DNA from 2 places in the Streptomyces sp. NPDC039465 genome. Region 2 is predicted to be linked to the other one. Evidence: predicted binding sites of a transcription regulator. Region 2 holds the regulator's gene; the other holds the start of a gene.
The links. Region 2 encodes HspR, which represses chaperone genes until heat shock. Its sites were predicted from a motif close to TTGAGNNNNNNNNNCTCAA; they were not measured.
Positions count from the first base shown of each region.

Region 1 (3,406 bases), on a different contig from region 2:
CGGCCCGCAGCCGTGCGGAGATGGCGTCCACGATCGTGGTGTCGTCCTCGACGACCAGGACCCTTCGCTGGGCGCTGGTCGACGGGTACGGCGCCGCACCGCCCTGGCTGGTGGTTGTCTGCTCCATCGCCCCGCCCCTGACACGCGTCGTCGCGTACCGCACGTAGTTCTGTGTGGCCGTCTTCTTCGTGGCCGTGATCCGAGTTGTCGAGGCAGCAGCGTAAAGGCAGTCGCCGCGTCGCGGCTATCCAGCCCTGACGCCGAGATGGACCACATCGGGAAGGCCTCGGGCAACGTGGATCTCTTCAGTCCTTACCCCGCTGAATCCGGCATTCCGCATCGACTCCTCGAAATCGGCGGAGGGCCGCGCGGACCAGACGGCGAGCACTCCGCCCGGCCTCAGCCGGTCCCGGCAGGTGGCCAGTCCGCCGGGTGAGTACAGGGTTTCGTTGTCCTCGGTGACGGTCCAGTCGGGGCCGTTGTCGATGTCCAGACAGAGGGCGTCGTAGGTGTCCGGAGTGGTCCGCAGATGTTCCACGAGGTCCGTGTGCAGGATCACGGTCGCCGGATCGGCCAGCGCCTCGCCGGAGATCGCCGCGAGGGGGCCTTCGTGGTGCCAGTCGATGATCGCCTGCTCGCGCTCGACGACGGTGATCCGCGCCCAGCGGCCGCTCGCCGCCGCGTGGGCCAGTGAGAAGCCGACGCCGAGGCCGCCGATGAGGACGGCCGGGGCGACCGGCGGCGGGTCGAGGGCCAGATACGCCGCGTCGACGAGCAGCCGCTCCGAGCGCCCGTCGGAGGTGTCCATCAGGAACGTGCCGTTGGCGATGATCTGAAGCAGGTCTCCGTGCCGCCGCAGGACCACCTCCCCGTACGGTCCTTCGCGCCGGTCGAGGGTGACGGGGGCGGACATGCGGGGAGCCTCCTGCGGTAGGTGGGTGCACGCGGTCGTCCGGACCATCCTTGCCGCGCGGGAGCGCCCCGGACAATCGGTTAACGGCCGTCTCGGGGGCGGGGCACCGCTTGCCGGTGGCCGGTTCCCGGTGCCGGGGCGTGTCGTACGTCACCCGCCCCCGGTGGTGGCGACGGCGGCGGGTGGGGCAGGGTGGAGGCCGGGGGCTGATCGACACGAAGGGGCCTCGCGAGGTGCGGCGACGTCAGACACCACCGGACACGTCCGACACCGCCGGCCTCCTCGACGCCCTCCCGCCGCAGCCGTATCAGGGGGACGGCGGCCTCAAGCGGCGCGGGCGGGTGCCCGTGCCGTTCACCCTCTGCTACGGCGGGGTGCTGCTCGGGACCTCTCTCTACGCGGAGTTCGGCGACCCCGGCACCGTCGCCGCTCTCCTGGAGGGCTCCAGCACCGACGCCGCCCATCTCGCCCGTACGCCCCTGCTCGTCCTCGTCGCCAGCGCGCTGTGGATCGCGGGCGGCCTCGCCTCGCCGTACGCGCTCGGCTTCGTCGTCGTGCTCGCCGCGCTGGAGCGGCGGGTCGGCGGGATGCGCACCGCGGCCGTGTTCGCTGCCGGGCACGTCGTGGCGACGCTCGCGACCGAGGTGCCGGTCGGGATCTCGGTGTGGGCCGGGCAGTTGCCCGCCTCGTCGCTGCACCGGCTCGACTACGGCATCAGCTTCGGCCTGCTGGCCTGCACCGGGGCGCTCGCGCTGCTGCTGCGCGCGCCACTGCGCGCCGCGCTGCTCGCCGGGGTGTCCCTGATGCTCCTCGCGGATCTGCGTGCCTACGAGGACCCGGTCTCCGACTGGGGCCATCTGCTGGCCTTCGTCACCGGCCTCATCTGCCGGCCGGTCGTGCGCCCCGCGGCAGGGCGCCGACGGTAGTCGCCGCGGACACCCCGTCAGGAACACCTCCTGTCCCGTACGTCCCCGGTGTCCCGGAGACCGATCGCTCAGAGCGAACACCTGTCGGGGAACAATCCTCGGCTCAGCAGCATTGAGTCGGCATAGCTCAACTTGACTGCCGAAGGGGAGATCATGGCTGCTGAGTCCATGGCGTCCGTGCCGCTCACTCTGCCCGTGCTGCCGCTCGACGACGAGGTCGTGCTGCCCGGAATGGTCGTGCCGCTGGACCTGTCCGACAACGACGTACGCGCCGCGGTCGAGGCCGCCCAGGCAGCCGCGCGTCCCACCTCCGGCAAGCCGCGGGTCCTTCTCGTGCCACGGATCGACGGTACCTACGCCGCCACCGGTGTCCTCGGCACCGTCGAGCAGGTCGGCCGGCTCTCCGACGGCGACCCCGGCGCGCTCATCCGCGGCCGTGGCCGGGTGCGGATCGGGGCCGGGACGACCGGGCCCGGTGCCGCCCTGTGGGTCGAGGGGGCCACGGTCGAGGAGACCGTGCCCGACCCGCTGCCCGGTCAGGTCACCGAACTGGTCAAGGAGTACAAGGCACTCGCCACCGACTGGCTGAAGAAGCGTGGCGCCTGGCAGGTCGTGGACCGCGTCCAGCAGATCGACGGCGTCGGCGCGCTGGCCGACAACTCCGGCTACTCGCCGTTCCTGACGACGGCCCAGAAGGTCGAACTCCTGGAGACCGCCGACCCGGTCGCCCGCCTCCGGCTCGCCACCGAGCAGCTGCGCGAGCACCTCGCCGAACAGGACGTCGCCGAGTCCATCGCCAAGGACGTCCAGGAGGGCGTCGACAAGCAGCAGCGTGAGTTCCTGCTGCGCCGCCAGCTCGAAGCCGTCCGCAAGGAGCTGCGCGAGCTCAACGGCGAGAGCGAGGGCGAGGAGTCCGACGACTACCGCGCCCGCGTGGAGGCCGCCGACCTGCCCGAGAAGGTGCGCGAGGCCGCCCTCAAGGAGGTCGACAAGCTGGAGCGGTCCAGCGACCAGTCCCCGGAGGGCTCCTGGATCCGCACCTGGCTCGACACGGTCCTCGAATTGCCCTGGAACGAGCGGACCGAGGATCAGTACGACATCCAGGGCGCCAAGGCGGTCCTGGACGCCGAACACGCCGGCCTGGACGACGTGAAGGAACGCATCACCGAGTACCTGGCGGTCCGCAAGCGGCGCGCCGAGCGTGGTCTCGGCGTGGTCGGCGGCCGCCGCGGCGGCGCGGTCCTCGCCCTCGTCGGCCCGCCCGGCGTCGGCAAGACCTCCCTCGGCGAGTCCGTCGCGCACGCCATGGGGCGCAAGTTCGTCCGGGTCGCGCTCGGCGGTGTCCGCGACGAGGCGGAGATCCGCGGCCACCGGCGCACGTACGTCGGCGCGCTGCCCGGCCGGATCGTACGGGCGATCAAGGAGGCCGGGTCCATGAACCCGGTGGTCCTGCTCGACGAGATCGACAAGGTCGGCTCCGACTTCCGCGGCGACCCGGCCGCGGCCCTCCTCGAGGTCCTCGACCCGGCGCAGAACCACACCTTCCGCGACCACTACCTGGAGGTTG
Region 1 is NZ_JBVKAP010000006.1:283,966-287,371, reverse strand. Features, by position in the region: gene ACZ7LT_RS21695 (response regulator transcription factor) at 1-127, opposite strand, end outside; gene ACZ7LT_RS21690 (spermidine synthase family protein) at 245-913, opposite strand; gene ACZ7LT_RS21685 (rhomboid-like protein) at 1,147-1,839, shown strand; gene lon (endopeptidase La) at 1,993-3,406, shown strand, end outside.
Region 1: the regulator HspR is predicted to act here: its motif matches at 1,952-1,970, upstream of lon (endopeptidase La).

Region 2 (3,406 bases):
CGCACCGGGGACCTCCAGCGGCTCCAGGCCGAGTACCAGAACTACCGCCGCCGGGTGGAGCGCGACCGGGTCACCGTCAAGGAGATCGCCGTCGCGGGCCTCCTCACCGAGCTGCTGCCGGTGCTCGACGACATCGGCCGCGCCCGGGAACACGGCGAGCTCGTGGGCGGGTTCAAGTCGGTGGCCGAATCGCTGGAGACGGTCGCCGCCAAGATGGGCCTGCAACAGTTCGGCAAGGAGGGCGAGCCCTTCGACCCGACCATCCACGAGGCCCTGATGCACTCGTACGCGCCGGACGTCACCGAGACGACCTGCGTGGCGATCCTGCAGCCGGGGTACCGGATCGGCGAGCGGACCATCCGGCCCGCGCGCGTGGCGGTGGCCGAGCCCCAGCCCGGGGCGACGCCGTCCGCGAAGGACGAGAAGAAGGCCGACGAGGAGAGCGGTGGCCCCGAGGAGGGCTGACGCAACGATCGTCCGGAAGGAGGGACGTCGATGAGCACGAAGGACTTCGTCGAGAAGGACTACTACAAGGTTCTCGGCGTCCCCAAGGACGCCACGGACGCCGAGATCAAGAAGGCGTACCGGAAGCTCGCCCGCGAGAACCATCCGGACGCCAACAAGGGTGACACCAAGGCCGAGGAGCGCTTCAAGGAGATCTCCGAGGCCAACGACATCCTCGGCGACCCGAAGAAGCGCAAGGAGTACGACGAGGCCCGCGCGCTCTTCGGGAACGGCGGCTTCCGCCCCGGACCCGGCGGCGGCTCGTTCAACTTCGACCTGGGCGACCTCTTCGGCGGTGCCCAGGGCCCCGGCGGCGGCGCCGGGGGCTTCGGCGGCGGCCTCGGGGACGTCTTCGGCGGACTGTTCAACCGCGGCGCGGGCAGCGCGGGTACGCGTACGCAGCCGCGCCGCGGCCAGGACATCGAGTCCGAGGTGACGCTCAGCTTCACCGAGGCGGTCGACGGGGCCACGGTCCCGCTGCGGATGTCCAGCCAGCAGCCCTGCAAGGCGTGTTCGGGCACCGGCGACAAGAACGGCACGCCGAGGGTCTGCCCGACCTGTGTCGGCACCGGCCAGGTCTCGCGTGGTTCGGGCGGCGGCTTCTCGCTCACCGACCCGTGCGTGGACTGCAAGGGCCGGGGCCTGATCGCGGAGACGCCGTGCGAGGTCTGCCACGGCAGCGGCCGCGCCAAGTCCTCGCGGACGATGCAGGTCCGCATCCCGGCGGGTGTCTCCGACGGGCAGCGGATCCGGCTGCGCGGCAAGGGCGCGCCGGGCGAGCGCGGCGGGCCGCACGGCGACCTGTACGTGGTCGTCCATGTCGACGCCCACCCGGTCTTCGGCCGCAAGGACGACAACCTCACCGTCACCGTCCCCGTCACCTTCGACGAGGCGGCGCTCGGCGCCGAGGTGAAGGTCCCGACGCTGGGCGGCCCCGCGGTCACGCTGAAGCTGCCCGCGGGCACGCCCAACGGCCGCACGATGCGCGCCCGGGGCAAGGGAGCGGTCCGCAAGGACGGCACCCGCGGCGACCTGCTGGTCACCGTCGAGGTGCAGGTCCCGCAGACGCTCGGCGACAAGGCGAAGGAAGCGCTGGAGTCGTACCGCGAGGCGACCGCGGGAGAGGACCCCAGGGCAGAGCTGTTCCAGGCCGCGAAGGGAGCTTGACGTCATGGACAGCCGACCAGGACGCAGCCGTAATCCGTATGAACTGACCGACGAGACGCCGGTGTACGTGATCTCGGTGGCGGCCCAGCTCTCCGGCCTGCACCCGCAGACGCTCCGGCAGTACGACCGCCTCGGCCTGGTCTCCCCGGACCGCACGGCCGGTCGTGGCCGGCGCTACTCGGCGCGGGACATCGAGCTGCTCCGTCAGGTGCAGGCGCTGTCCCAGGACGAGGGCATCAACCTGGCCGGCATCAAGCGCATCATCGAGCTGGAGAACCAGGTCGCGGCGCTCCAGTCGCGGGTGGCCGAGCTGTCGGCGGCGGTCGAGGGCGCGGCGGCGACGCTGCGTCAGCGCGAGGCGCAGGTGCACGCCTCGTACCGGCGCGATCTGGTGCCGTACACGGATGTGCAGCAGGCGAGTGCGCTGGTGGTCTGGCGTCCCAAGCGCGGCGAGTAGCCCTGTGCCATGACGAACCCTGTGTCATGGCGAAGCCCCCTCCGATCCGGTCTCCCGGGCGGAGGGGGCTTCGTCGTTCGCGTGCCCGTGTGGCGCGGCTAGGGGATCAGCTCGGATATGACGTCCAGGGTGGTCTCCCACCACGGCGAGGCGCCGGTGCCGAAGGCGGCGGCGAGGGCCGTGCCGACGGCGACGTCCTGGGCGAGGACCTTCGCGCCCTCGTCCCAGTCGGCGGCGACCTTGCCGTCGCCGGTGGAGTCCAGCTCGCCGAGCTTGCGGCCGTTCTTCAGCAGCCTGCTGTCGCCGTACGAGCAGGGCACGAGGCGGTAGCGGGCGCCGCCGACCTTGGCGTCGACGCGGTAGGACCTGCGGGAGATACGGCCCTTGGCGGGGGTGATCCTCGCGGGGACGCCGTCCACGGTGAGGGTGAGCCGGGCGGCCTCGCGGGTGCCGATCGGGACGTGCTCGTTGAGCTTGGCCCCCTCGGCGCCGTCGGCGCGCACCAGCCGTACGGCCGGCAGGCCGGGGCCGGACACGTCGAGGGTGCCGGCCCGCGGGTCCAGTTGGATGCGGGGCGGGCCGGGAAGGTGGTCGTTCATGATCAGTGATCCTGCTCCAGGATGCCGGACTGGGCGATGAGATAGCCGAGCTGGGCGCGGCTGCCGCTGCCGAGGGCGGAGGCGAGCTTGGCGATATGGGCGCGGCAGGTGCGGACGTTCATGCCGAGGCGACGGGCGATGGCCTCGTCGACGTGGCCCTCGACGAGCAGCTTGGCGATGGAGCGCTGGATTCCGCTGATGCCGTCGGAGCGCAGATCGTAGGGGATCTCCTCCTTGATCGGCACGGCCACCTGCCAGAACTGGTCGAAGACACCGACGAGGTACTCGACGAGGCCGGGGTGGCGCAGCTCCAGGGCGACCTGGCGGTCGCGCCGGGCGGGGATGAAGGCGACCTCGCGGTCCACGATGATGAGCCGGTCGATGATCTCTTCGAGGGTGCGGACCTGCACCTCGGGGCCGACGTGTTCGAGGTAGGCGAGGGTGAGTTCGGTGTGGCGGGCGGTGTGCTGGTACAGCGTGCGCATGCGAATCCCCCGGCCCAGCAGGGGTCTGACGCGCCGTAGGGCCTCGCTCAGCGCGTGGGCTGGACGGCCGCCGCCGGGCTGGACGGTCAGTAGCTCCTGCGTACACCCCGCGACCACGCGGTCCAGGGTGGTGTTGATCCTGCTGATGCCTTCGAGGACCGTGATGGCGTGCGTGGTGGGCGGATCCTGGGCGC
Region 2 is NZ_JBVKAP010000004.1:431,331-434,736, forward strand. Features, by position in the region: gene grpE (nucleotide exchange factor GrpE) at 1-465, shown strand, start outside; gene dnaJ (molecular chaperone DnaJ) at 496-1,671, shown strand; gene ACZ7LT_RS16510 (heat shock protein transcriptional repressor HspR) at 1,676-2,128, shown strand; gene ACZ7LT_RS16515 (hypothetical protein) at 2,227-2,727, opposite strand; gene ACZ7LT_RS16520 (helix-turn-helix transcriptional regulator) at 2,730-3,406, opposite strand, start outside.